One region of the Enterobacter sp. SA187 genome, then DNA from elsewhere that is predicted to be linked to it. Evidence: predicted binding sites of a transcription regulator. Region 1 holds the regulator's gene; the other holds the start of a gene.

The links. The regulator LexA, encoded in region 1, represses DNA repair genes until DNA is damaged. The targets are predictions, from matches to a motif close to TNCTGTATGTACATACAGNA.
Positions count from the first base shown of each region.
Region 2: mutH (DNA mismatch repair endonuclease MutH) is a predicted target of LexA. The motif match lies at 11,445-11,464, and genes of this name have one in related genera.

Region 1 is NZ_CP019113.1:1,494,525-1,509,338, forward strand. Features, by position in the region: gene BMF08_RS07175 (maltoporin) at 1-92, shown strand, start outside; gene malM (maltose operon protein MalM) at 207-1,160, shown strand; gene ubiC (chorismate lyase) at 1,338-1,835, shown strand; gene ubiA (4-hydroxybenzoate octaprenyltransferase) at 1,848-2,717, shown strand; gene plsB (glycerol-3-phosphate 1-O-acyltransferase PlsB) at 2,810-5,239, opposite strand; gene BMF08_RS07200 (diacylglycerol kinase) at 5,369-5,737, shown strand; gene lexA (transcriptional repressor LexA) at 5,846-6,454, shown strand; gene dinF (MATE family efflux transporter DinF) at 6,525-7,844, shown strand; gene BMF08_RS07215 (CsbD family protein) at 8,002-8,211, shown strand; gene zur (zinc uptake transcriptional repressor Zur) at 8,302-8,817, opposite strand; gene BMF08_RS07225 (cupin domain-containing protein) at 8,935-9,423, shown strand; gene BMF08_RS07230 (conjugal transfer protein TraF) at 9,635-10,927, shown strand; gene dusA (tRNA dihydrouridine(20/20a) synthase DusA) at 11,035-12,033, shown strand; gene pspG (envelope stress response protein PspG) at 12,177-12,419, shown strand; gene BMF08_RS07245 (quinone oxidoreductase) at 12,595-13,578, opposite strand; gene dnaB (replicative DNA helicase) at 13,642-14,814, shown strand, end outside.
Region 2 is NZ_CP019113.1:206,725-221,538, forward strand. Features, by position in the region: gene ptrA (pitrilysin) at 1-1,026, opposite strand, end outside; gene recC (exodeoxyribonuclease V subunit gamma) at 1,083-4,451, opposite strand; gene BMF08_RS01020 (prepilin-type N-terminal cleavage/methylation domain-containing protein) at 4,464-4,787, opposite strand; gene BMF08_RS01025 (DUF2509 family protein) at 4,772-5,179, opposite strand; gene BMF08_RS01030 (prepilin peptidase-dependent protein) at 5,176-5,739, opposite strand; gene BMF08_RS01035 (prepilin peptidase-dependent protein) at 5,730-6,200, opposite strand; gene thyA (thymidylate synthase) at 6,384-7,178, opposite strand; gene lgt (prolipoprotein diacylglyceryl transferase) at 7,185-8,060, opposite strand; gene ptsP (phosphoenolpyruvate--protein phosphotransferase) at 8,222-10,468, opposite strand; gene rppH (RNA pyrophosphohydrolase) at 10,481-11,011, opposite strand; gene mutH (DNA mismatch repair endonuclease MutH) at 11,693-12,388, shown strand; gene BMF08_RS01065 (TerC family protein) at 12,451-13,164, shown strand; gene BMF08_RS01070 (YgdI/YgdR family lipoprotein) at 13,296-13,514, shown strand; gene BMF08_RS01075 (NADP(H)-dependent aldo-keto reductase) at 13,639-14,679, shown strand; gene lplT (lysophospholipid transporter LplT) at 14,760-14,814, opposite strand, start outside.

The sequences.
Region 1 (14,814 bases):
GTTTAGCGTACAACGATACCTCCGCCCGTACCTTCAGCCGTGGCGACAACGACGAAGTGACCTTCGGCGCGCAGATGGAAATCTGGTGGTAATCCCCCGTTAACCTGACGTAATGACCAAAAGAGGGGCGTAAGCCCCTCAACCCTTTGGGTGACGCGCGCTATTGCCTGGCAACCGTGGCACCTGTGAATTCAGAGGTGAAAACAATGAAAATGAAAAAAAGTCTCGTCGCATTCTGTCTGAGCGCCAGCCTGCTGGCGGCATGCCCGCTTTCCGCGCTGGCGGACGTCAACTTTGTTCCGCAAAACACCAGCAGCGCCCCGGCTATTCCGGCGGCGGAGCTGCAAAAACTGACCTGGACGCCGGTTAACCAGTCCAAAGCCCAGACCACCACGGTGGCGACCGGCGGACAAACCATTAACGTGCCGGGGATCAGCGGCCCGGTGATCGCCTGGAGCGTGCCGGCCAATATCGGTGAACTTACGCTGACGCTGACCAGCGAAGTGGATAAACAAACGCAGGTCTTTGCGCCGAACGTTTTAATCCTCGATCAGAACATGACGCCATCCGCCTTCTTCCCGAGCGACTATTTCACCTATCAGGAGCCGGGCGTGATGAGCGCCGATCGGCTGGAAGGCGTGATCCGCCTGACGCCTGCGCTGGGTCAGCAAAAAATCTACGTGCTGGCCTTTACCCGCGATCAGGATTTGCAAAAGACCACCAAACTGATCAACCCGGCGAAAGCCTATGCCAAAGGCGCGGGTAACGCGATCCCGGATATTCCCGATCCGCTGGCGCGCCACGTCACCGATGGCAAGCTGACGCTGAAAGTGAAAACCAACAGCGGCTCCAGCGTGCTGGTCGGCCCGCTGTTTGGCTCCTCCGGCCCGGATCCGGTGACGGTGGGCAATACTGCGGCTCCGGCTACCGCCTATAGCGCACCGGCAGCACCTGTTGCTGCGCCGGCCCCGGCACCTGTTCCGGCAGTGAAGAAAGAGCCGGTGCTGAACGAAACCGAAAACTACTTTAACCAGGGTATTCGTCAGGCCGTCGCCAAAGGTGAGATCGACAAAGCCCTGAAATTGCTCAACGAAGCAGAAAGCCTGGGATCAAAAACTGCCCGTTCAACCTTTATCAGCAGTGTAAAAGGCAAGGGGTAATTCACCCCGCAATGCTGATTTTGCTGTTTGGTGCGCCTTAACGGGCGCACCTTTTTTTGCGCCCCGCGCACGCTGTTGCGTATCTGTTACGCTTTTGCAAAGGACATGAACTTTGCCCGCCCGTCTGTGCCGGTTCTGCGATACAATACTTTTACGTTTTGTACCGGAGAGTAAGGCATGTCACACCCTGCGCTAACGCAACTGCGTGCGCTGCGCTACTTTGACGCAATCCCCGCGCTGGATCCGCAACTGCTCGACTGGCTGTTGCTGGAAGATTCCATGACCAAACGTTTTGAGCAGCAGGGCAAACAGGTGAGCGTGACGCTGATCCGTGAAGCCTTTGTCGCGCCGGATGAGATCCCTGAGGAGCTGCCGCTGCTGCCTGCGGAATCACGTTACTGGCTGCGCGAAATTTTACTCTGCGCTGATGGCGAACCCTGGCTTGCCGGGCGCACGGTGGTGCCTGAATCCACCCTCAGCGGGCCGGAGCTGGCGCTGCAAAAGCTGGGCAACACGCCGCTCGGACGTTATCTCTTTACCTCGTCTACGCTTACCCGTGACTTTATTGAAATTGGGCGTGAGGATACGCTGTGGGGACGCCGCTCCCGTCTGCGTCTGGGCGGGAAGCCGTTACTGCTGACGGAACTGTTTTTGCCGGCATCGCCGTTGTACTAAGAGGAAGATAAAATGGAGTGGAGTCTCACTCAGGATAAGCTGCTGGCCTTTCACCGCTTGATGCGCACCGATAAACCCATCGGCGCGCTGTTACTGTTATGGCCCACGCTGTGGGCGTTATGGGTCGCCACGCCGGGCGTACCGCCGCTGTGGATCCTGGCGGTATTTGTCGCGGGCGTCTGGCTGATGCGCGCGGCGGGCTGCGTGGTGAACGATTATGCCGACCGTAAAATCGACGGGCACGTTAAGCGCACGGCGAACCGTCCTATGCCCAGCGGCGCGGTAACGGAAAAAGAGGCGCGCACGCTGTTTGTGGTGCTGGTGCTGCTGGCCTTTGTGCTGGTGCTGACCCTGAACCTGATGACCATTGCGCTCTCGGTGGCGGCGCTGGCGCTGGCCTGGGTGTATCCGTTCATGAAGCGCTACACCCATTTACCGCAGGTGGTATTAGGTGCGGCCTTTGGCTGGTCCATACCCATGGCGTTTGCGGCAGTAAGTGAGTCCTTACCACTGAGCTGCTGGCTGATGTTTGTCGCCAACGTCTTATGGGCAGTGGCCTATGACACGCTCTATGCGATGGTTGACCGCGATGACGATCTGAAAATCGGCGTCAAATCGACGGCCATTCTGTTCGGGCGTCACGACAAACTGATCGTCGGCCTGTTGCAGGTAATAGTGCTGGCGCTGATGACCGCCGTCGGCTGGCTGAACGGGCTGGGCTGGCCTTACTATGCGTCGATAGCAGTAGCTGGTGCGCTCTTTATCTATCAGCAGTGGCTGGTGGTGAACCGCGAACGCGAGGCCTGCTTTAAAGCCTTTATGAACAATAACTACGTGGGTCTGGCGCTGTTTTTAGGGCTGGCGGTGAGTTATCTGCTGTAAATAAAAAAGGCCGGGAGGCGGTGACGCCTTACCTGGCCTGTGATTCTGTGCGTGTTTGTAGGCCCGGCAAGCAAGCGCCGCCGGGCATTACGTTATACCGCGTCCGTCTGACTGGTTGCGCTCTCAATCGTTAAGCGCACATCAGAGGTCACCAGATCGGCGAGCAGCTGATAAACCTGCAAGGTTTTCGCCGGATCCGCATCCCCCGTATCGCTGATATAGCCCTCGTCACGCAGCGTCAGCACCAGCGTACTGAACACCGCCTTATCGAAGAACTCCGGCGCGTTAATACCGTGTAGCACCGACAGACGCTGCGCCAGCGTGCGGCTCTCTTTTTCCAGCGTACTGCGGTTGATGGACGGGTTCGCGCTCAGCAGCCAGAAGGTAATGGCATAGCGTTGCAGCGTTTCACGGGCGCCGGCCGCCAGCAGTTGCAGCGTGCGGGAGCGTGACGGATTGATATGCAGACGATCGTCTTTATCAATGATCAGCCCCTGGCGCAGCAGTTCGGTGGTCAGGGTATCCAGTACCTCTCCTAACGCCTCTTTTTCCCAGCGCAGGAACAGCTCGGCTTTCAGCATCGGATACAGCGCTTCAACATGACGCAGCATCTCCTCGCGGGAGATATGGCGATGCTGGGTAATGATGGCCGCCATCAGGGAAGGCAGAACCAGCATATGCGCGATGTTGTTACGGTAGTAGGTCATCAGCACCGCCTGCTCGCGCGGCAGAATGATGATGTCGCCGATGGTATCTTTCTCGACTTCAAACTTGTTCATTTGCAGCGCGTGATCGATAAGCCCTGACGCGGTGCTGGCCGGCACGGTGGCGTCTTCTGAATAAGGCGCATTGCGCAGCAGATCCAGATAACAATCCAGCTGCTCGGTCAGCTGTTCGCGGGTCAGCGAACGCTGGCGTGACGCCAGCAGCGCCGTCGAACACAGGTTCATGGCGTTCGCCGCACCGGCGTTGTTAATACGCACCATCAGCTCGGCGGCGATGGTATTCACCGTCGGCGTCAGCCACGCCGGGCGCACCGCTTCAATAGGATCGATCGCTTCGCGCCACTCCGGCACATGCTGATTAAGATACGCATTCAGCGGGATCGGTTCGCCAAAGTTCACATAACCCTGGCCCAGATTACGCAGCTTGCTTAAGCCACGCACCATCTGCATCAGGTTCTCTTTCTCTTTGGTCGCGCCGCGCAGCTCTTTGGCGTAAGTACCCACTTCCATCACGTGCTCGTAGCCGATGTAAATCGGCACTAACGTAATAGGACGGGTGCCGCCGCGTAACATCGCCTGAAGGGTCATCGACAGGGTGCCGGTCTTCGGATCGAGCAGACGCCCGGTACGGGAACGACCGCCTTCCACAAAGTACTCCACCGAATAACCCCGGCTGAACAGCTCGCCGAGATACTCACGGAACACCGTCGAATAGAGTTTGTTGCCCTTAAAGGTACGACGGATAAAGAACGCGCCAAGGCGGCGGAAAATCGGCCCGGCGGGCCAGAAGTTTAGGTTAATACCGGCGGCGATATGCGGCGGCACCAGCCCCTGGTGGTAAAGCACGTAGGAGAGCAGCAGATAATCCATGTGGCTGCGGTGGCAGGGCACATAGACGATCTCGTGACCGTCGTGGGCCAACTGACGCACGCGCTCGGCGTTGTGGACGTTGATCCCCTGATACAGCCGGTTCCAGGTAAAGCTCAGAATGCGGTCAGAGACGCGGATCATTTCATAGGAGAAGTTCGCCGCAATCTCTTCCATCAGGGCGACGGCATTTTGCTGTGCCTTTTCATGGGAGATCTTTTTGCTGCGCGCTTCGTCTTCCACCGCGCGGGCAATGGCTTTTGAGGCCAGCAATTTATTGAACAGATCCTGACGCGCAGGCAGGCGCGGGCCGACCGCGGCCAGACGCTGGCGGGCAAAATGCATCCGCGCGACACGCGCCAGTTTCTGGGCGATAATTTTGTCAGTGCCATGTTCGGTGGCCATGCGGCGCAGCGAAACCGGCGGCGAGAAGCGCACAAAGCTGTCGCGTCCCAGCCAGGAGATAGCAAAGAATTTCTGTACGCCGTTAAGCATACGCAGCGGCGGGTTGACCTCGCCTTTCTCACGACCCGGCGAGCGGCCAAACATCACCGACACCGGCACCATTTGCACGTCCAGATCGGGGTGGTTGCGGTGCAGATCGAGGTAATCATGGAACAGCTTGATCGACTCTTCCTTCGGCGTGTACCAGGTGAACACGCGGGGTCCGCTGTGAATAAAGATATAGCGCGGCAGCAGCGTGCCGTCGATTTCGAGTGGCTCCAGCGGATCGGGCAGATCGTTTGCCAGACACTGCGCGCGCAGGGTCAGTAAATCTGCCTTCGAGTTGTACGGTAAGACGTACATAATAGGGCGTGAGGTATCAAGTCCCAGTTCCTGGGCAGGTTCTGCCGGAATGGGCTTGCTTTTTACCAACGCGCCTAATGGTAAATTAAGTAATTTGTAGTAAATTCGTGGCCAGCCGGACATATACGATGTGAAGCCTCTGGTTAATAATCCTGTTGCGCCGCAAGAATATCAGAAAGCGCGCGTAAATTCTGTTGTACCAAGGTCTGCTTGCATAGACATTGACGCTAATTACATAAAAAGGTTCTTTTGATGGCCAATAATACCACTGGGTTTACTCGCATCATAAAAGCAGCAGGGTACTCCTGGAAAGGCGTTCGCGCCGCCTGGATCAACGAAGCGGCGTTTCGTCAGGAAGCGGTAGCGGTGATCCTGGCGATTGCCATTGCCTGCTGGCTGGATGTGGACGCTATCACGCGCGTGCTGCTGATCGGCTCGGTAGCGCTGGTAATGATAGTGGAAATTCTGAACAGCGCGATTGAAGCGGTGGTGGACCGTATCGGCACGGATTTTCATGAACTTTCCGGGCGCGCAAAGGATATGGGCTCGGCGGCGGTGCTGATGTCCATCCTGCTGGCGCTCGCCACCTGGGGCATGCTGTTGTGGTCGCATTATCGATAATGCTCGCATAAATCGACAAACTCCGCTGTTTTGCTCAAAATTCGATTCCAAATTTCACTTTGCCTGTATATACTCACAGCATAACTGTATATGCAACCAGGGGGCGGTATGAAAGCTTTAACGGCCAGGCAGCAAGAGGTGTTTGATCTCATTCGGGATCACATCAGCCAGACAGGCATGCCGCCGACGCGTGCGGAGATCGCGCAGCGCTTGGGGTTCCGTTCCCCGAACGCGGCTGAGGAACACCTGAAAGCGCTGGCGCGCAAAGGCGTGCTGGAGATCGTTTCCGGCGCGTCCCGCGGTATTCGTTTACTGCTTGAAGATGTTGACGGACTGCCGCTGGTCGGGCGTGTCGCGGCAGGTGAACCGCTGCTGGCGCAGCAGCACATTGAAGGCCATTATCAGGTCGATCCCAATCTCTTTAAACCGAATGCAGACTTCCTGCTGCGCGTTAGCGGCATGTCGATGAAAGATATCGGCATTATGGACGGCGATCTGCTGGCGGTGCACAAAACCCAGGAAGCCCGCAACGGCCAGGTCGTGGTCGCGCGTATTGACGATGAAGTGACCGTTAAGCGCCTGAAGCGTCAGGGTAATACCGTGCAACTGCTGCCGGAAAACAGCGAGTTTTCTCCTATCGTGGTTGACCTGCGCGAGCAGAGTTTCACCATCGAAGGGCTGGCCGTCGGCGTGATCCGCAACGGTGAGTGGCTTTAATCTCTTCTTTCCACGCGGCGGCAACATCATGATTGCCGCCGCGCGTCCGTTTCCCTTCTGGTAATTCAACGTGGCCTTTCTGACGACTTCCGACAAAGCGTTGTGGCGTCTTGCGCTGCCGATGATTTTTTCCAATATCACCGTGCCGCTGTTGGGGCTGGTGGATACCGCAGTCATTGGTCATCTCGACAGCCCGGTGTATCTGGGCGGCGTGGCGGTTGGCGCCATGGCCACCAGCTTCCTGTTTATGCTGCTGCTTTTTCTGCGCATGAGTACCACCGGTTTTACCGCCCAGGCCTTTGGCGCAAAAGATCCCCATGCCCTTGCGCGGGCGCTGGTGCAACCACTGCTGCTGGCGTTGATCGCCGGTTTCGCCATCATCCTCTGTCAGACCCCGCTGATTAATCTCACACTGCACATTGTGGGCGGCAACGACGCGGTGCTGGAGCAGGCGCGGCGTTTTCTGGAGATCCGCTGGCTGAGCGCCCCGGCGTCGCTGGCGAACCTGGTGCTGCTCGGCTGGCTGCTGGGTATCCAGTATGCCCGCGCGCCTGTGGTGCTGCTGGTGGTGGGCAACGTGCTGAATATTGCCCTCGATTTATGGCTGGTGATGGGGCTGCACATGAACGTGCAGGGCGCTGCGCTCGCCACCGTCATTGCGGAATACGCCACTTTTGTGGTCGGCCTGCTGATGGTACAACGCGGGTTGCGTCGCCGGGGGATCAGCCTGGCGATGCTGAAGACCGCCTGGCGCGGCAATATAAGGCGGCTGCTGGCGCTTAACCGCGACATCATGCTGCGCTCGCTGCTGCTTCAGCTGTGCTTTGGTTCCATTACCGTGATGGGCGCGCGTCTGGGTGGCGACATCGTGGCGGTGAACGCCGTGCTGATGACGCTGCTGACTTTTACCGCCTACGCCCTGGATGGTTTTGCCTATGCAGTTGAGGCCCATTCCGGGCAGGCCTATGGCGCGCGCGATGGCAGCCAGTTGCTCAGCGTCTGGCAGGCGGCCTGTCGGCAGTCGGGGATAGTGGCGCTGGCGTTTGCGATGGTGTACGCGCTGGCCGGTGAGCAGATTATTTCGCTGCTGACCTCCCTGCCGGATCTGCAACGGCTTGCCGGGCACTACCTTGGCTGGCAGGTGATTTTACCGATCGTGGGGGTATGGTGTTATCTGCTCGACGGCATGTTTATCGGTGCTACCCGCGGGACGGAAATGCGTAACAGTATGGCCATCGCCGCCGCCGGTTTTGCCCTGACGCTGCTCAGCGTACCGCTGCTCGGTAATCATGGTTTATGGCTGTCGTTAACCGTCTTCCTGGCGCTGCGTGGGATTACGCTGGCGTGGATCTGGCGTCAGCACTGGCAGCACGGCACCTGGTTCTCATAAGTTCACTGGCGCTTTATTGCGTTGATGGTTAAATATTCCGAATAATCTCCGCTTCGACATCTCCTTAACTACAATAATTATCACGTTCAGCAGAAATCGAACGAACTGATGGATACTGAATATATTTTTATTCAAACCGAACGATGAGGATATCATTATGAATAAAGACGAAGTCGGCGGTAACTGGAAACAGTTCAAAGGTAAAGCGAAAGAACAGTGGGGTAAATTAACCGACGATGATATGACTGTCATCGAAGGTAAACGCGACCAGCTGGTTGGTAAAATTCAGGAGCGTTACGGCTACCAGAAAGACCAGGCTGAGAAAGAAGTTGGTGACTGGGAAACCCGTCACGATTACCGCTGGTAATCACGGACTTCTGCGGCAATTAGCGTTACAGCTACCCTGCCCGAAAGGTACAAGGATGTACCAACCTCTCTCTACATTCCCACCTTATTTCTAACGCGGTTTTTTCTTCACCTGAATGCTGTGATCGTGCTGACAGGCACCCTGATGACGACAGGCTTCCACTTCTGAACATGCCGCACATAAACCATGCGCTTCAATGACATTATGGCGTAGCGCAAAACCCATTCGCGCGGCCAGACCATGCATAATATCTTCCACACCTTCCGCCGCTTCTTCTTTGACGGCTCCGCAACGATCGCAGATAAACATTGCCGACGTATGGGCCGGATTATCAAAAAGATGACACAGCACATAGCTGTTGGTGGACTCAACTTTATGCACAAAGCCCTGCTCCAGCAGGAAGTCCAGCGCACGATACACCGTGGGCGGCTTCGCCTGTGGCTCAGATACCCGTAATAAATCCAGCAGATCGTAAGCGCTGATCGCCCCTTCCTGCAGGCTTAATAGCCGTAATACTTCCAGGCGCTGTGGAGTCAGGCGCACATTGCGTTGCACGCAGAGCTTTTCAGCCTGCGCTAACATCTCCTGCGAAGTGGTCTTATCCATGGGCATCCTCTGGTGGCCGGGTGCGAAAACATCCACTTTATCATGTTCTGCCTTAAACGCCGAGATCCGCACGCAGGTGTGCTATATCTGAAGCATTATTTATGAAGGAGAAAGGACATGAAAAAGCCCGACTGTATTCGGCACTGGCGGGATCTCGAAGGTCCCGACGAATCAGGCTACCCGGACAGCGATGAACGTTTTTCTGTTGGCGCGCCTCTTGCCCGAAAACTCGGGCTTACGCGGCTGGGTATCCATCACGAACGTCTACCTCCGGGCCGACGCACATCGTATCCGCACGCGGAAAGCGATGAGGAGGAGTTTATTTATGTGCTGGAAGGGAATCCGGAGGCGTGGATTAACGGCTATTTATGGAAACTGGAACCGGGCGACAGCGTTGGATTTCCTGCCGGAACCGGCGTTTGCCATACCTTTATCAATAACACCATGGAAGAAGTACGCCTGTTGGTCGTGGGGGAGGCGAATAAAAGAAATAACCGCATTTATTACCCGCTCAATCCCGACTATGCCGCCACGCGGGACGATCGCTGGATAGACCATCCTCCGCAGTTTTTCGGCCCCCATGATGGAAAACCTTCACGAAATTAATTTCGTCTTCTATAAATTAATAGGCCCGTCACCGGAACGGGAAAGCAGTGAATAAGACCATCAGCGTTAAAACATCCTTTAAATTGAATTAGCCGTATTTAACATCGTTGTTCACAGCAATAGTTCATCCCCGTTCGGGCGATAACTGTCGGGGTAAGATGTTCAATTATTCAAAGAAGAGCAAACTGTGAAAAAAACATTCAAATATTCAATGGTTACTCTCGCTGTCTCCTTTTTTGTGGCAAATCAGGCGTCAGCGGCCAATACCTGGGCAGAAGCGCGTGGCGACGCAATGGGTGGTACGGGTGTTGCTTCCGCGAGCTATGGCAGCGGCGCACTCATTAACCCGGCCTTGCTGGCCAAAGCAAAGCCGGATGACAGCGTGACTGTGATCCTGCCAGCCGTGGGCGCGCAAATCACCGACAAAGACAATCTTCAGGATGAGATTGACGAAATTAATGACAAAGTCGACCGCTACAGCGACGTTGTCGATAACCTTACCGCAGCGCAAATTATTGCTAACCCGCTGGGCACTATCGGGCAATTCCAGAGCGCCGCTAAGGATCTGGCGGATGAGCTGGAATTCCTTGATGGTAAAACCGCGCGCGCAAGTGCCGGCGCTGGCATTGCCGTTAGTATTCCTAACGACGTGCTGTCGGTGGCCTTCGTAACTAAAGCCCATGCGCATGCCCGCGTCAGTTCGAACATTGATCAGCAGGATATTACTTACCTGCGCAGCATCCAGAACAGCAGGCTGGTGGCCGTCGGTGAAGCGCTTAATGCCGCGCTGTCGCCAAACGGCTCTGATGAAATCACCGAAAATCTGAACTCCACCGCCTCCGGGCGCGCGGCTATCGTCTCGGATTACGGTATCGCTGTTGCCCGTCAGTTCCAGGTGGGTGAAGTTCCGGTTTCTATCGGCGTAACGCCGAAATTCCAGAAAACCTGGGTCTATAACTACACCACCTCCATTTACGATTACGACAGCGACGATTTCAAAAGCAGCCGTTATCGTACCGACGACAATGGTTTTAACGTCGATGCCGGTATTGCGGCAGATTTCGGCGAAAACTGGACCGTAGGCGTGAGCGGGCAGAACCTGATCTCCCGCGACATCGACACCAAAGATATCAACGTGCGTAACGGCCGTACCGGTGAGGTGAGAAATTACAAAGACACCTACCAGATCAGCCCGGTGGTGACAGCGGGTGTGGCATGGCATAACGATCTGGTGACGGTAACCGCCGATGGCGATCTGACGGAAACCAAAGGCTTCAAGAGCGAAGAAAACTCGCAGTATGTGGGCGTCGGCGCTGAAGTCCGTCCGTTAGACTGGATGGCGGTGCGTGCCGGTTACCGTGCAGACGTGAAAGATAACGATAGCAACGTCTTTACCGGCGGTCTGGGCTTCACGGCCTTTGAACGCGCGCGTCTTGACCTGACCGGTATCGTGGGCGAAAACGAAACCTGGGGCGCAGGCGCACAGCTGAGCCTGACCTTCTGAGTTAAAGCGGACCGGGGGCGCATCGCCTCCGGTCTGCTAATGTGTACCCCGGAAATGAGTGTGTTATAGTAGCGCCCCTTTTTCATATTGATGCAAAAATGTACGCTATGGCACCCGTAACTCCGTCCACCCAATTCGCTTCCTCCCGCTTCTCCATCGCGCCGATGCTCGACTGGACGGACAGGCATTGCCGCTACTTTTTGCGTCTGCTGTCCCGCGATATGCTGCTCTACACCGAAATGGTCACCACCGGCGCCATTATTCACGGCAAGGGCGATTATCTGGCGTACAGCGAGGAAGAGCATCCGGTCGCCTTACAGCTGGGCGGCAGCGATCCGCAGCAGCTGGCGCAGTGCGCCAGACTGGCGGAAGAACGGGGCTACGATGAAATCAACCTCAACGTTGGCTGTCCGTCCGACCGCGTACAAAATGGCATGTTCGGCGCCTGTCTGATGGGCAACGCCCAACTGGTGGCTGACTGCGTAAAAGCGATGCGCGACGTAGTGTCGATCCCGGTCACAGTAAAAACCCGTATCGGCATTGACGATCAGGACAGCTATGAATTCCTGTGTGATTTCATCAGCACCGTCTCCGGTAAGGGCGAATGCGACACCTTTATTATCCACGCCCGTAAAGCATGGCTGTCAGGTTTGAGCCCGAAAGAGAACCGCGAGATCCCGCCGCTGGATTACCCGCGCGTATACCAGCTGAAGCGCGATTTCCCGCAGCTGACAATGTCGATTAACGGCGGCATCAAATCACTGGCGGAAGCGAAAGCGCATCTGGAACACATGGATGGCGTGATGGTAGGCCGCGAGGCGTACCAGAATCCGGGGATCCTCACCGCCGTGGACCGCGAGATCTTTGGTCGTGACCGCGCGGATGCCGATCCGGTTGCCGTGGTGCGCGCCATGTATCCGTACATTGAGCGTGAACTGAGCAAAGGGGCCTATCTGGGGCACATTACCCGTCATATGCTCGGGCTGTTCCAGGGCATTCCCGGCGCGCGTCAGTGGCGTCGCCATCTGAGTGAAAATGCGCATAAAGCAGGCGCAGATATTCGCGTAGTGGAACAGGCGCTGGCGCTGGTGGCGGATAAGCGTTAAAAACTTCGCCAGAATTTGGTCAGATTCACCACGCCTCGCGTTAATCCGCGGGGCGTTTTCGTTTTATTTCAGCAGGTTAACTTTGGCACGGATCTTGTAATACCTGAGACAAGAATGAAAGAAACGTCTTTCGGGAGAGAGCCATGCTGGAACTACTTTTTGTCATTGGATTTTTTGTCATGCTAATGGTGACCGGAATTTCCCTGCTCGGCATTATTGCCGCGCTGGTGGCCGCCACCGCGTTAATGTTTGTTGGCGGGCTGTTCGCGCTGATGATTAAACTGCTGCCCTGGCTGCTGCTGGCGGTGGCGATTGTGTGGGTGATACGGGCGATAAAAACGCCAAAAATCCCACATTATCAGCGCAATAACCGCTGGCGTTACTAAGGTTATGCGTGGTTGATCACAACCTCGTACTTTTCAGAGGTGAGTTCGCTGAAACCGCATAGGATTTACTTATCGGATCTGGCACTATGGCGCGGTTAACGAATTCATCGTGCTGTCCCCTACAAACAGCCGAACTAAAAAAAGAATGGGCCTCCTCAGGGAGGCCCTAATTCTTTTAAGGGATCAGTAAACTTGACCCCTGAGTGGCGCGGCTTTCCAGTACCTCATGCGCCCGTTGCGCATCCGCCAGCGCAAACTTCTGATCTTCCGCCACATCCACTTTGATCACGCCGCTGGCGATCAGCGAGAACAGTTCATTGCTGGCTTCTTCCAGCTCCTCGCGATTGGTGATGTAGCCTTGCAGGGAAGGGCGGGTGGCAAACAGCGAGCCTTTCTGGTTGAGAATCCCCAGATTGACGCCGGTCACCGGCCCGGAAGCATTACCGAAGCTCACCATCAGCCCGTGGCGTTGCAGGCAGTCCAGCGAGGCTTCCCAGGTATCTTTCCCCACCGAGTCATAGACCACGCGCACCTTCTTGCCGCCGGTGATCTCTTTTACCCGCTCAACAATGCTCTCTTCACGATAATTGATCACCTGCCAGGCACCGGCCTGTAACGCGCGCTGCGCTTTTTGCGCGCTACCCACGGTGCCGATCAGCTTACCGCCCAGCGCCTTCGACCACTGGCAGGCAATCAGCCCCACGCCCCCGGCGGCGGCATGGAATAAAAAGGGTTCGTCGGGTTTAATTTCGTAGGTTTTACGCAGCAGATAAAACACCGTCAGGCCTTTCAGGAAGGAGGCGGCAGCCTGTTCGAAGGAGATGGCGTTAGGCAAAATCGCTGCTTTATCGGCAGGCACGTTATGCACTGAGCTGTAAGCCCCGAGCGCCGACTGGGCGTATACCACCCGGTCACCGGCTTTGATATGGGTTACGCCTTTACCCACTTTGCTGACCACGCCCGCGGCTTCCGTTCCCAGGCCGCTCGGCAGGGAAGGCGGTGGATAAAGCCCGCTGCGAATATAGGTATCAATATAATTGATACCAATGGCTTTGTTCTCAACCTGGACTTCATTTTCCGCCGGATCGGTGGGGGTGAACTCCACCGCTTTCAGTACCTCAGGGCCACCATGCTTGTGAAATTCAATTCTTGTTGCCATGCTTCCTCCTGAACTCTGTGGTAATCTTTCGACCCAATCATCATCTCGGTAACTCCATTCACTATGGCAGGAAATAAACCCTTCAACAAACAGCCTGAACCTCGCGACTTCAAGGTCGAAGGGATGAAAGTCCCCCCGCACTCGATTGAAGCGGAACAGTCGGTGTTGGGCGGTTTAATGCTGGATAACGAACGCTGGGACGATGTGGCCGAGCGCGTAGTGGCGGAAGATTTCTATACCCGCCCGCACCGCCACATCTTCACTGAGATGCACCGCCTGCAGGAGATGAGTAAACCCATCGACCTGATCACGCTCGCGGAATCGCTGGAGCAACAGGGGCAACTCGACAGCGTGGGCGGCTTTGCGTATCTGGCAGAGCTGTCAAAAAATACGCCAAGCGCGGCGAACATTAGCGCATATGCTGACATCGTGCGTGAACGCGCGGTAGTGCGTGAAATGATTTCGGTGGCGAATGAGATTGCCACCGCCGGTTTCGATCCGCAGGGCCGCAGCAGCGAAGATCTGCTCGATCTGGCCGAATCCCGCGTTTTCCAGATCGCTGAAAATCGTGCCAATAAAGACGAAGGCCCGAAGAGTATCGATCAGATCCTTGAGTCCACCGTGGCGCGTATTGAGCAGCTTTTCCAGCAGCCTCATGACGGCGTGACGGGTGTGGATACCGGCTATCAGGATCTGAATAAAAAGACCGCGGGCTTACAGCGTTCGGATTTGATTATCGTGGCAGCGCGTCCGTCGATGGGTAAGACCACTTTTGCGATGAACCTCTGCGAAAACGCGGCCATGTTGCAGGATAAACCGGTCTTAATCTTCAGTCTCGAGATGCCCGCCGAACAGATCATGATGCGTATGCTGGCGTCTCTGTCCCGCGTCGACCAGACCCGTATTCGTACCGGCCAGCTTGATGATGAAGACTGGGCGCGTATCTCCGGCACCATGGGCATTCTGCTGGAAAAGCGCAACATGTATATCGACGACTCCTCTGGCCTGACGCCGACAGAAGTCCGCTCCCGCGCGCGCCGTATTTTCCGCGAGCACGGCGGGCTGAGTCTGATCATGATCGACTACCTGCAATTGATGCGCGTTCCTTCTCTTTCTGATAACCGTACGCTGGAGATCGCCGAGATCTCCCGCTCGCTGAAAGCGCTGGCGAAAGAATTACAGGTGCCGGTGGTGGCGCTCTCGCAGCTCAACCGCTCGCTGGAACAGCGCGCCGAT
Region 2 (14,814 bases), 1.3 Mb from region 1:
CGGATCGGAGTCGGCGCGGATCCCTTCCACCAGCCCCTGCTGTTGAAGCCAGTCAGAGAGGGTTCCCGGGCTGCGGTTGCCGATGAGATAGGTCACCAGCTCATCGGTTTTACTGCGAAACTGCGGCGTGTTGTTGTCGATACGGAATTCCACGCGCAGCACTTTACGCGGGATGGCGGGCACATAGTGAATAATCAGGCCCTTTTGCGCATCCGTCACCACCGGCACCGTCACTTCCGGCGGGGTGATATTTTTGTTCGGTACGCGTCCATAGGTTTGCGCGGCGATTTTCGCCAGCTCAGGCAGCGGACGGTTGCTGTACACCACGGCCTTCATCAGGTTAGCGGAGTAGTATTTATCGCGGAAAGCCAGCAGAGCGTCATGCACCGGGCTGCCGGGTTTATCGCTCAGCGTCTCAAGATTGCCGCCCGAAAAACGCGCGCCGGGGTGGGCCGGGTTGATGGTTTCGGCGCTGACCTGCGCCATGCGCATACCGTCGCGGGCGCGGGCCATGGTCAGCTCGGCATTCACCGCATTGCGTTCACGTTCGGCATACTTTTTGTCTAACAGCGGCGCGGCGATGGCGTCCGCCAGGCGATCGACGGCTCCTTCCAGCGCGTTATTTTCCACTTCCAGATAATAAGCGGTGCGGTAAGGCGCGGTACTGGCGTTATGGCTGCCGCCGTGCGACTTCAAAAACTCGGCGAGGCTGTCCGGCTGCGGGTATTTTTTCGACCCCATCAGCGTCATATGTTCAAGATAGTGCGCAAGGCCTGGATGAGTATCGGGATCCTGTAAGGATCCCACCGGCACCACCAGCGCGGAGAGGGATTTGACTGCCTGCGGATCCGAGACCAGCAGCACGACCATGCCATTATCAAGGCGGATCGCCTGATACTGACGGGTATCTTTATCGCTTTTACGAATGGTTTCCTGAACGGGTTGCCAGCCGGTGTCTGCCTGACTTAACGGTGCCCAGAGGGCGGCAAAAATGATTAATGCTTTAAACCAGGTGCTGCTCGGCATTCACAAACCTCATCATTAACAAACGCTGTACTGGCCCCGCCAGCGACTCATTTTTATCAGGACTGACTGAAACGATAGAGCGGCAATAAATAGCGCTCCGCCTGGGCGGTGATGGCATCAAAGTGTTCCGGTTCAAGGGTGCGCCACAGACGCTGATACCACACATCGTCCCCTTCGCCGCTCACCACCATGTTGCCTTCGTAAGCCTGAAGAAACTTCGCGCGCGCTTTCGCCAGCGTCGCGTCGTCCTTTAACATGGCATCATTTTGCGCGTCGTAACAGGCTTTTATCCATGCCCCGCCGCTTTCTGGTAGTAAAAGTAAGGGCTGCGACATCCCCTCGCGATACCCGGCGATAAGCTGTTCAAGGTAGTGATGCGCCTGATCTGCTTCAAGCGGCGGGAAACGCCATTCGCCGTCTTTGCGCACGAACAGACGGCTTTCCCCGGTGCCGCCGCTCGCACAGTAGACAAGGTGTTCCAGCCAAAGTTGCAGTCCCTGGGATACGCTGAGCAGGGAGGGTCGCCAGCGCAGCAGCCCGTCGGCCTGCACCTGCTGTAGCCAGCCGGTGAGCTGCACACCGCCGCAGTGAAGGTCGATCTCCATGCTTTCACAAGGCAGGCGGCATTCGTTAATGCGATCCGCCAGCGCCTGCATCTCCTGCTGCTGCGTTTCCCAGACAATTTCGCCGAATGCCCCGTAGGGGAGTTCTCCTGCGGCACGATAGCGGCGGAACAGCTTTTCGGCGTCTTCCTGTTCCACCAGCGTATTCAATAGCGTCTGATTAAGCTGATAGCGGTTCAGACCGTCCAGAATAAAGGGTTCGGCGTCGGGGATGTCGCTGGCTTCCGGGCGGAAGTTCACCTGTAAGCGCATCTGGAAAAATGCCCGCACCGGGTGCGTCCAGAAGCGCTGTAACTGCTCAAACGCCAGCGTCTCTATAGGCTGCGCGGGCAGCGGCTGAATAAAGGTTTCGTGGGCAACGCCCTGCTGGCTGGCGGCGGGCAGCCACTCATGGGCGAAGCTCTGTACTTCATCGCTGACAAAGTTTTCCGCATCGAATGGCATACGGGTGTGCAGGTGATTCAGATGCTGGATCACCCTTGCTGCGCTGTCATCGCAGGTGAGCGATTCATCCCCCGGCAGATAGTGGCTCTGAGCGATGTAATCCACCAGTTCCTGCACCAGTACGGACGGAAAGCGTTCGCTGTTATCCTGAATCGAGCGTCCGATGTAGCTGATATAGAGTTTTTGCTGGGCGGAAATCAGCGCCTCAAGGAAGAGGTAACGGTCATCGTCACGGCGGCTGCGGTCGCCGCGCATTGGCTTCTGGCTCATCAGGTCAAATCCCAGCGGCGCCAGCGTGCGCGGGTATACGCCGTCGTTCATGCCCAGCAGGCAGACCACTTTAAAGGGAATAGAGCGCATTGGCATCAGGGTACAAATATTTACCGGCCCGGCCAGAAAACGCTGGCTGATACGCTCCTGGTTCAGGCGCTGCGTCAGTTCGTCCCGCAGCAGCGTCAGCGGTACCGACTCGTTATATGCAGCTCCTACGCCGTGGGCGATCATCGCCTGCCACTGCTGTTCAATCAGCGCCAGCGCCGCTTCGGTGTCGGCATCGGGCAGGAAAAAGTCATTAAGCATATCCCGGCATACCGGCAGCCACTCGACCAGCGGACGTGCCTGGGACAGGCCTTTGCGCCACAGATTGAGCTTCATCAGTAGCGAAGCCAGATGCCCCACCAGTTCGGCGATAAGCCCGCTGGATTCATCATAAGGCAGCACCGAGCGCCACTCCCCGTGGCGACTCTCCATCGCATAGCCCAGCAGCATACGCATCAGGCCAAACTGCCAGGTATGCTGACCGGTAGGCGGCAGTTCCAGCTCGCGCACGTTATCGTCATCCATGCCCCAGCGTACGCCGGATTCGTTGACCCACTGACGCAGATAACGCAGCCCTTCTTCATCAATATCGAAACGCGCGGCAAGTACAGGCACGTCAAGCAGTGCCAGCACGTCTTCTGACTGGAAACGGCTGTCCGGCAGCGACAGCAGGCTGAGAAACGCCTGTAACGCCGGATGCGCCTGCCCTGCCCGGCGGTCGGAAATGGCATAGGGTACAAAACGCGCCCCGGTGGCGCTGCCGAAGACCGCCTGAATAAAGGGGCTGTAGCTGTCGATATCCGACACCATCACGATGATGTCACGCGGCGTCAGTTCCGGATCGTCCTGCATCATGGCCAGCAGACGGTCGTGCAACACTTCCACTTCCCGCTGCGGACTGTGGCAGACGTGCACCGTGACGCTGCGATCGGCGGGATCGAGCAGGCGTTTCGCATCGCTGCGCGCATACTCCTCGGCGGTGACGCCAGCGACCACGCTGTTCTTCAGCTCCAGAATGTCCGACTGCAAATTATTGAGCAGCGTGCCAGGGGTGACGTCCACAAAGGCGTCCAGTTCGTCATAGCGATCCAGTCCCGCCAGCAGATAGATATAGTCGCGTCCCAGCTTACCCCAGGAGGCCAGCAGCGGGTTACCCACGTCCTGCTCGCCTTCATCATTAAACAGGCTTTCCACCTCCAGCCCTTCCTGGAACAGCGGCGTTTCCTGCGCTTCGCGATGATGTTTGCGGCGGCGGGTGATGAGTTTCGCCAGAAACGCCGGATCTTTAATATCGCCCCAGTAGTAACGGCACGGGTTGGTGAACAGCAGGTGCACATCTACGTGCTTACCCAGCGCCTGTAAGGCCTGTAAATAGACCGGCGGCAGCGCGGAGATGCCGCAGATAAAGACGCGGGACGGCAGCCCCGGCGGACATTCACTGGCGTTCTCCAGCGTCTGGATAAACCGCTGATAGAGATTGGCACGGTGCCAGTGCGGCTGTCCGAGCGCCGCGGTATGCTCAACCAGCATGCGCCACAGCGGCGCCTGCCAGATCTGCGCTTCGCCTAAGCCATCCACCCATTCGCCGGCTTCCCAGCGGGTCAGCCATTCCGGGCGGTACACCAGATACTGATCGTAGAGATCCGCAATGCGCGAGGCGAGCTGGAAGAGTTTGCGCTTGTCGTCATCGTCGTGCAGATAATTCCCGAGCATGGCGAAGGCCTCCTGCTCCAGCATGTCGGGCAGCAGGGCCATTAGCTTCCAGCTCATACTCTGCTTATTAAACGCGCTCTCTTTAGGGATGTCCGGCAGCACACGCACAAACATATCCCAGATAAAACTCGCGGGCAGCGGGAAGTCGATATTGGCGGCAATACCGAATTTTTGCGACAGCGTCATCTGGAGCCATTGCGCCATGCCGGTGCTTTGCACCAGCACCATTTCAGCTTCAAAGGGATCGTCGAGGCGTTCGCGCTCAACAATAAACTCCATCAGTGCTTCAAGCACATCCAGACGATTGGAGTGATAAACCCTTAACATACATGCTCCTGACTACTGACTGATTGGGCAATATAGCCGCGACATCTGACCCTGCCGACCCACGGGAGAGGTGATTGTTACGCTGATGCTGACACATCCCGCCGTGCTTGTCTGCATTCGCTTCACCTGCCAGCCTGCTGGCGGAGCAACAGGATACCACTGTATATGCTGCCAGGCATTACGCCATACCTCCCGGTAGAGGCTATCGTGCATAAAACCGCTCATTATTGCACGCTGCGTTCCCGCCAGCGCGGTGATGATCATCACCAGGAGTACCATCGCCAGCAGCACTTCAGGCAGGCTGAATCCCGCCTGATTTTTCAGGGAAGCTGACATAACGCCTCCCCGGTGAACGGGCAAAAATCACTCCAGCCATGACGGGAAAATATCACGAGATCGTTTTCCAGCGCGCCCAGACGCCACAGCGTATGGCTGCCGCTCGCGGCGATCAGCAGCAGCGTCTGGTCGTCAAAAATTCGCAGACAGGCGCGCCAGTCATGGTCGTGCGCCTGCCGACACTGCACCGCAGGCCGGGATTGCCATGGCTGTACCCTTCCCCACTCCATGGCGGACTGCGCATCCGCCATCGTGCGCAGCGCCCGGCTTTCGCTGACCACCCGCAGATGATGCGTGTGCTGGCGCTGGTTTAGTCCGTTCAGCATCACACTTCCCAGCAGCATGATGAGCAGTACCAGCCCCAGCGACGACATCCCATGCTGGCGCTTCACAGGTTGTAACCCGTTACGCTGTGGCGGGCGGTGATGCGCTCGTCCGGATGGCCGGTCACGCTGGCCGCAAGGGTAAGCGTGAGCTGGCTGTGAAAACCTTCAGGCCGCACGTGCGTCACGCTGAACTGCTCTACGGTGATCGTCTCAGGCTCGGTCATTTTATCCCAGCCCTTATCCTGACAGGATGTCGCCCCGCGCCGGGTTTCCAGCGCGCCGTCGTGCAGGCGAAATCCGGTCTGATCCGGCTCTTTTGCAGGCGCGCGATCCCACACGCCGTTGCTGTTGCCGTCCCACTGCACAATGATGCAGGACGCCTGCGGGTTTATCACCAGCGGTTGGCCGCTGCACAGGCCACGGCAATAACCGGCCCGCTGCACGTGTTTTGCCATGGTATATAGCCGCTGCCAGATTTCATCTTCCAGCGCCTGCTGGCGGGTCTGGGCGAGCATCGCCCTCTGTAAGGCCGGCAGAAAGCGGGCCGCGCCAAGCAGTAGCACGCTGCCGATTGTCATCGCGATCAACACCTCCGGCAGGGTAAAGCCGCGATGGGTCAGATGCATGGCGTGGCCGCCACAGGTTGACACATTCTTATTCGTCCTCCGTTTGAAACGATAATTCGCCATTCGCCCGCCGGATTGCGCAGCACGATATGCCCGGGCCAGGCGGTATTACGCAGACCAAAAAAACGCAGCGACGGCGTGATATCAGCCAGCGCCACACCCGCGGACAACGGCCGCAGCGCAAACGCATTATCAGCCGCGCAGCCTGCCCGCTCATTCACCGAACTTAACAGGCACCAGCCGTCCTCCGTTGTGCTGGCGCTGATAAGGTGGTCGCGGTTCTGCCAGTTGGCATCATCGCGCAGCAGCTCCAGGTAAACACGCACCTGCCAGGCGGTTTGCCACAGCTGCTGGTGCAGGCGGAAACTCTGCCAGCCGTACAGCCCTGCGCCGCTCAGAATGATGACCAGCGCCACGGCGACCAGGATTTCGATCAGGGTGAAGCCTTGTTGTTTTTTCATGGCGGCAGTGTGCCGAAGACGTGCAGAGAGAGCGAACGGGAAAGCGTGGTTTTGCGGGGCGTTACGAGAGGTTTAAATGCCGTTGCAGGCCTTTGCATTTTTTCCGGAAGACGCCCCGGAAAATGGAACGGCGGATAAAAAAAACCGGCGCGCTAAGGCACCGGTTATGTCACGCTTTGCGCATCAGATAGCGACAGGCGCTTTGATGGCGGGATGCGGATCGTAGCCTTCGATTTCAAAATCCTCGAAGCGGTAGTCAAACAGCGAAGCGGGCTTACGCTTGATAATCAGCTTAGGCAGCGCGCGCGGCTCACGGCTCAGCTGCAGGTGCGTCTGCTCCATATGGTTGCTGTACAGGTGCGTATCGCCGCCGGTCCAGACGAAGTCGCCCACTTCCAGATCGCACTGCTGCGCCACCATATGCACCAGCAGCGCATAGCTGGCGATGTTGAACGGCAGGCCGAGGAAGACATCGCAGGAGCGCTGATAAAGCTGGCAGGAGAGTTTGCCGTCAGCCACGTAGAACTGGAAAAACGCATGGCATGGCGCCAGCGCCATTTTGTCCAGCTCGCCCACGTTCCAGGCAGAAACGATAATACGGCGCGAATCCGGATCGTTTTTTAACTGCTCAAGCACGTTGGAGATCTGATCGATATGGCGGCCATCCGGCGTCGGCCAGGCGCGCCACTGTTTGCCGTATACCGGACCCAAATCGCCCTGCTCATCGGCCCATTCATCCCAGATGGAGACGTTGTTTTCATGAAGATAGGCAACGTTAGTATCACCCTGCAGGAACCACAACAGCTCATGGATAATCGATCGCAGATGACAACGTTTGGTGGTCACCAGCGGGAAGCCGTCGCGCAGGTTAAAGCGCATCTGATGGCCAAAAATAGACAGCGTGCCGGTACCGGTACGATCGTTTTTTTGGGTGCCCTCATCGAGCACCTTTTGCATCAGGTCTAAATACTGTTTCATGGTTCCTCAGGAAACGTGTAGCTGCGGGCGACGGCGGTACGCCCAGATCATCATCAGAACGCCGGCGACAATCATCGGGATAGAGAGAATTTGCCCCATGCTGATGTACTGCACCCATTCGCCGGTAAACTGCGCATCCGGCTGGCGGAAGAATTCAACAATGATGCGGAACGCGCCATAACCAATCAGGAACAATCCGGAGACGGCACCCATCGGGCGCGGTTTGCGAATAAACAGGTTGAGAATGATGAACAGTACAATGCCTTCCAGCACCAGTTCATAGAGCTGGGACGGATGTCGCGGCAGGACGCCGTAAGTATCAAAAATAGACTGCCATTCCGGGTGCGCCGGCAGCAGCGCCATATCTTCGCTGCGGGAGGCGGGGAACAGCATGGCGAACGGGAAGCCCGGATCGACACGGCCCCAGAGTTCACCGTTGATAAAGTTACCCAGACGGCCTGCGCCCAGCCCGAACGGGATCAGCGGCGCGATGAAATCCGCAACCTGGAAGAAATGACGTTTGGTGCGACGGGCAAAAATGACCATTACCAGAATAACGCCGATCAGACCGCCGTGGAACGACATGCCGCCGTCCCAGACGCGGAACAGGTACAGCGGATCGCTCATGAATACCGGGAAGTTATAGAACAGCACGTAGCCGATACGCCCGCCAAGGAACACGCCGAGGAATCCTGCGTAAAGCAGGTTTTCGACTTCGTTTTTCGTCCAGCCGCTGCCGGGACGATTAGCGCGGCGCGTCGCCAGCCACATCGCAAAGATGAAGCCGACCAGATACATCATGCCGTACCAGTGCAGGGCAAGCGGCCCTATGGAGAAAATCACCGGATCGATGTCCGGAAAACGCAGATAACCACTGTTCATCTGTCACCACAACTTGTTGTTATTCCGCCGAAAGTGGTCAGCGGCAAAGACGTGCGCCCGCGTCGACAGGCGCGCCAAAGTTGCGAATCATAGCATAAGGCGGACATGCTGATTGCGCTGAAGTTGTAAAAGATATGTATAACGTTCGCCGGATCCTGCACCTAGCGTCCGCCGCGAATTAACCCGCCCATGCTGCGCCGTTCCATAAAGGCCGCGACCTGATGGCGAACTTCGGCGGCCAGCTGGGCGTCAAGCGCCCGTCTGGCAAGCGTCTGCGCATCTTCGTGATCGATATGGCGCAGCAAATATTTAATACGCGCCACCGAGCGGCCGTTCATCGACAGATGACGGTAGCCAAGGCCGATGAGAATGGCGACGCACATCGGATCCCCTGCCATTTCACCGCACAGCCGCAGATCGATGTCGTGCCGTTCGGCTTCGTCGGCGATCATCGCCAGCGCGCGCAGCACGGCAGGATGCAGGCTGTCGTACATATTTGCCACGCGGGTATTGTTGCGATCCACCGCCAGAATGTACTGGGTCAAATCGTTGGTGCCGACGGAGATAAAATCGACCCGTTTAACCAGATGGGCGATCATAAAGACCATCGACGGCACTTCCAGCATCACGCCAATGCGCGGTTTGGGAATGGCGTAGCCGATCATCTCTTCCACTTCGCGCCCGGCGCGCTCAATCAGACGTCGCGCCTCGTCGATCTCATCGATGCTGGTGACCATCGGCAGCAGAATATTCAGGTTGCCGGTGGCGGCGTTGGCGCGCAGCATGGCGCGCACCTGGATCAAAAAGATCTCCGGCTGATCGAGCGTAATGCGGATCCCGCGCCAGCCGAGGCACGGATTCTCTTCGCTGATCGGCATGTAAGGCAGCTGTTTATCGGCGCCGACATCCAGCGTACGCAGCGTGACGGGCTTGTCGATAAACATCTGCATCATGCCCTGGTACTGCGCCACCTGCTCCTCTTCCGAGGGGAAACCGCTTTGCAGCATAAAGGGGATTTCGGTGCGGTAAAGACCGATGCCGTCAATGCGGCTGTCGAGATTTTCTTCGTGCGCCGGGCTTAAGCCCGCGTTGAGCATCACTTTCACCCGCTCGCCGCTTCTGAGCTGGGCGGGCAGATTAACGTCATCTTCAGCCAGACGGCTTAATTCATTTTCTTCGCTGATAAGCCGCTGATATTCCTGCATCAGGATCGGCTCTGGATCCACCAGCAGTTCACCGCGATAGCCATCGACGATCAGCGTGCGTTGATGCAGGATCGACGGCTGAATGTCTGCGCCCATCACGGTCGGGATGCCAAGGGCGCGAACCATGATCGCCGCATGGGAGTTCGCCGCGCCATCGCGCACCACCACGCCCACCAGTCGGTCGTGCGGCAGTTCGGCAAGCGTGGTGGCGGAGAGTTCATCAGCCACCAGCACAAAGCGCGCAGGCCAGGCATTCGGGCCCTGTAATGTATCGTCAAGGTGGAAGAGCAGACGCTGGCCGAGCATGCGCAAATCCCCGGCGCGCTCTTTCAGATAGCCATCGGTCAGCGCCGCAAACTGTTCGGCAAAGCGCTCAATAACCTTTTTTACCGCCCATTCGGCGACAAAGCCCCGGTCCACTTCCTCAAAGAGTTCCCGGCGCAGGCGGGCGTCAGAGAGCAGATGCGAATAGAGATCGAAGATCGCTGCCGTCTCTTTCTGCGCCCCGGCAGAGAAGCGCTTGCTGTAACGGCGAAATTCACTGGCCGCCTCTTCCAGCGCCCCGGTGAGCCTTTCGCGCTCCAGCGAGGTGTCGAGCGTCGAGGCTTCATACACCTGCTCCATCAGCGGCAGCGTGGCATCCATCCAGCCTTCGGCGATGGCTACGCCCGGCGAGGCAGGCAGCGCGCGGATGCGTGTCTGACGGTACTGACCAAAGAGCGCCGCCAGCTGTGACTGGGAAAGAATGGCGGCCATCTGCGTGGCCAGCGTGACCAGGAAGGACTCTTCGCTTTCGTCAAACTGGCGTAATTCACGCTGCTGCACCACCAGCACGCCCAGCAACTGGCGGCGCTGAATAATGGGCACGCCGAGAAAGGCGCGGAAGCGCTCTTCTTTGACTGCGGGAATGAATTTAAAGCTGGGGTGCTTTTGCGCATCGGCCAGGTTGATGGGCTCCGCAAGCCGACCGACCAGGCCGACAATGCCCTGATCGAAGGCAAGCGTGACAGTACGACCACGCGGCTTTTTCAAACCGCGCGTCGCCATCAGGTAATAGCAGCGTCTGTCGTGATCGGCGAGATAAACCGAGCAGACCTCGGTATCCATCGCCTGACAAATTTCAGTAACCAGTACGTCCAGCGCCTCGTTGAGGCGCGGAGCACTTGCCACTTTCTCGACGATTTCTCGCAGCCGGGTGAGCATGTTATGTATGGCTTAACCTCTTTTACGTCGCCAGGCTGGGGGACTTTGCGGCTTCGGCGTCGCTTCAGAAAGCGCCATCACTACGCTTGCAAACTCTTTCATCACCCGACGATAGACATCGCGTTTAAAGGAGACAACCTGACGAACGGGATACCAGTAACTCACCCAGCGCCAGCCATCAAACTCGGGGGTACTGCTGGTTTGCATATTAATATCAGCATCACTGCTGACTAATTGCAGAAGAAACCATTTTTGTTTCTGGCCGATACACACCGGCTTTGTGTCCCAACGCACCAAACGTTTCGGTAACTTGTAACGCAACCAGTTGCGAGTAGAAGCAAGGATACGCACATCTTTACGACTTAACCCAACCTCTTCGAACAGCTCCCGGTACATAGCCTGCTCCGGGGATTCTCCGGGGTTAATTCCCCCCTGAGGAAACTGCCATGAGTGCTGACCAAAGCGCCTGGCCCACATCACCTGGCCCTGTCGGTTACAAATTACGATCCCAACATTGGGGCGGTAGCCATCGTCATCAATCACCGGACTACCTCAAAAAAAATCTGAATTTGAACGATTGTTTCACACTAGTGGTAAACGGTAAACCACTCTGTTAACGGTGCATAACCTAATAACAATTGAATAACTCACAGTTATCTGCCGAGTTATAAACAGATTAGGGTTCCGGGCGGCCACTTTATTCACTTTTTCTGTGGATATAGTTGTGAAGAAGTATGGAATTAAAGGGGGAAAACCCGGAGTAGTCCTAAATCCGCATTAATGCCATGAAAAAATAAAGCGCTATGCGTCAGTAGCTTAATGCACTTATACCGGAACGAAAAGGCGGTTATGTGACGATCATCACAGGGATGATCGCCTCGCTGATGAAAGATCGCACAGCGTCGGTTTTATCCACAGTTTGTGCCACCAAGTTAAACACAATTTGTGCGAAAATTCGATTTTGCTCCCACGTCAAGGCTGTAAATGGAAACAGTAGTGAAGGTTTTTACCAGTTATCCCACTTTTCTGTGGATAACATGGTGTAAGATCCTGTTCATTGCCAGTGACCAGAATTGGAAAACCGGGCAGGCTGTTGCGCAACATAAGTGATTATTTCCAAAAAAAGTCGTTAAATCATAGTATTGAAGGTTGCTCACAGAAATAAACCTCACTGCTCACCCCGGTGCATAATTGTTGTTCATTTTTTAACCAAAGGTCTGAATCATGTTCCCACCTGTTCCCTTAACTACACCACCGGATACCGAAGCAAAGCTGTTGGCGCAGGCACAGCGTCTGGCGGGCTTCACGTTAGGAGAACTGGGTCAAATGGCCGGTCTGCCAGTGCCCCAGGATCTGAAACGTGATAAGGGCTGGACCGGGATCCTGCTGGAACGCTGGCTGGGCGCAAGCGCAGGCAGCAAGCCGGAACAGGATTTCGCGGCGCTCGGTGTGGAGCTTAAAACCATTCCTGTGGATAACGCCGGACGCCCGCTGGAAACCACCTTTGTGTGCGTTGCCCCTTTGACGGGTAATAGCGGGGTGGTGTGGGAAACCAGTCATGTGCGTCACAAGTTAAAGCGTGTGCTGTGGATCCCGGTGGAAGGATCGCGGGAGATCCCTCTCGCCGTGCGGCGTGTGGGAGCACCGCTGCTGTGGAGTCCGGATGAAGATGAGGAGCGCCAGTTGCGCCTGGACTGGGAGGAGCTAATGGATCTCATCGTACTGGGTCAGGTTGAAACAATTACTGCGCGTCACGGCGAAGTGTTACAACTGCGCCCGAAAGCGGCGAACAGTAAAGCGCTGACCGAGGCCGTGGGCACCGAGGGCCAACGTATCCTGACCCTGCCCCGCGGCTTTTATCTGAAAAAGAATTTTACCCGCGCATTGCTGGCGCGGCATTTTTTGTTGCAGGGTTATTAAATTTTGCCCTGACCGGGCTTGCGCTTATAATTAGCCCTTCTTTTTTTGGCAGGACTTTTACGATGTTATTTGCATGGATCACCGATCCCAATGCCTGGCTGGCGCTCGGAACACTGACGCTGCTGGAAATAGTGCTGGGTATCGATAATATTATTTTCCTTTCTCTGGTAGTGGCAAAACTTCCGCCCGCACAACGTAACCGCGCCCGCCGTCTCGGCCTTGCGGGAGCAATGATCATGCGTCTGGCGCTGTTGGCCTCAATCGCATGGGTGATACGCCTGACCACGCCGCTGTTTGAGGTGATGGGCCATGCGGTGTCGGCACGCGATCTGATTTTACTGCTTGGCGGCTTATTCCTGATCTGGAAAGCGAGCAAAGAGATCCACGAGTCCATTGAAGGGGAAGAGGAAGGACTGAAAACCAACGTCCACTCCTTTATGGGCGCGATTGTGCAGATCATGCTGCTGGACATCATCTTTAGTCTCGACTCGGTGATTACGGCGGTGGGACTGTCTGACCATCTGTTCATTATGATGGCGGCGGTGGTGATTGCCGTTGGCGTGATGATGTTCGCGGCGCGTCCGATTGGCGAATTCGTCGATCGTCACCCGTCGGTGAAAATGCTGGCGCTGGCCTTCCTGATCCTCGTCGGCTTTACGCTGATGCTGGAAAGTTTCGGCATCCACGTGCCGAAAGGCTACATCTATTTCGCAATGTTCTTCTCCATTGCCGTGGAAACCCTCAATCTGTTGCGCAACAAGAAGCGTCCGCTCTGATTTACCGCTCCCCCGCCCCCGGGGGAGTGTACATTTTTTCTTCCGCTTTCAGAATTTGCTGCTTTTTCATCACATTATTCTGCGTTATTACTAGACTACATTCAGTTAACCGTCACGCGAGGAATAAAACGATGAAAAAATGGGCAGTGGTGATCTCTGCAGTAGGCCTGGCTTTTGCGGTTTCAGGGTGCAGCAGTGATTACGTTATGGCGACCAAAGATGGCAAAATGATCCTGACAGATGGTAAACCACAAATTGATGATGACACCGGACTGGTTAGCTATCGCGATCAGCAGGGCAACGAGATGCAGATCAACCGCGACGACGTTTCACAGATTATCGAACGTTAATCCTGAAAGGGTCAGTACCCTGCTGACCTTTTGATTTTTCACTTTCCCTTTTCACTCCCCTCTGCCATGTTTATATTCCTTTGTCAGGAAGCGACTGACGTTGTTAACAAAAGGAAGCCGGCAAATGCACTATCACCGTATCCCTCACAGCTCCCTTGAGATAAGCACTCTGGGGCTGGGCACTATGACGTTTGGTGAACAAAATAGCGAAGCCGACGCCCATGCACAGCTCGATTATGCCGTAAGCCAGGGAATAAATTTTATTGATGTCGCGGAGATGTACCCTGTTCCGCCACGCCCGGAAACCCAGGGGCTTACCGAGACTTACGTCGGCAACTGGCTGACGAAACGCGGTAACCGCGAAAAACTCGTTATCGCCTCAAAAGTCAGCGGCCCGAGCCGCAACAGCGACAGCGGTATCCGCCCGGATCAGGCGCTGGATCGAAAAAATATCCGCCAGGCGCTGGATGCCAGCTTAAAACGCCTGCAAACCGACTATCTCGATCTCTATCAGGTTCACTGGCCGCAGCGTCCGACCAACTGCTTCGGCAAACTGGGCTATGAGTGGACGGATAGCGCGCCGGGTGTAACCATCCTTGAAACCCTTGAAGCGCTGACGGAATACCAGCGTGCCGGGAAAATTCGTTACATTGGCGTCTCCAACGAAACGGCGTTTGGCGTGATGCGTTATCTGCACCTGGCGGACAAGCACGATCTGCCGCGCATCGTCACCATTCAGAACCCGTATAGCCTGCTGAACCGCAGCTATGAAGTGGCGCTGGCGGAAGTCAGCCAGTTTGAAGGGGTGGAGCTGCTGGCCTATTCCTGCCTGGCCTTTGGTACGCTGACCGGGAAATACCTCAACGGCGCGAAACCGGCAGGCGCGCGTAATACCCTGTTCAGTCGCTTTACCCGCTACAGCGGCGAGCAGTCGCAAAAAGCAGTCGCCGCTTACGTGGATATTGCGAAGCGGCATAATCTGGATCCGGCGCAGATGGCGCTGGCCTTTGTGCGTCGCCAGCCGTTTGTCGCCAGCACCCTGCTGGGGGCGACCACGCTGGTACAGCTGAAGACCAATGTGGAGAGCTTCCATCTTGATCTCAGTGAGGACGTGTTAGCAGAGATTGAAGCAGTGCACCGGGTGTATACCTATCCGGCACCGTGATGTAAAAAGCCGGGCAGATGCCCGGCTTTTTTTTGCCGGGTGGCGCTTGCGCTTACCCGGCCTACGTATCCCAGACTTCTTTACCGACGACGCTGCCAGATCCACAGCGCGGCAATCGCCAGCGCAAAGAGCGCA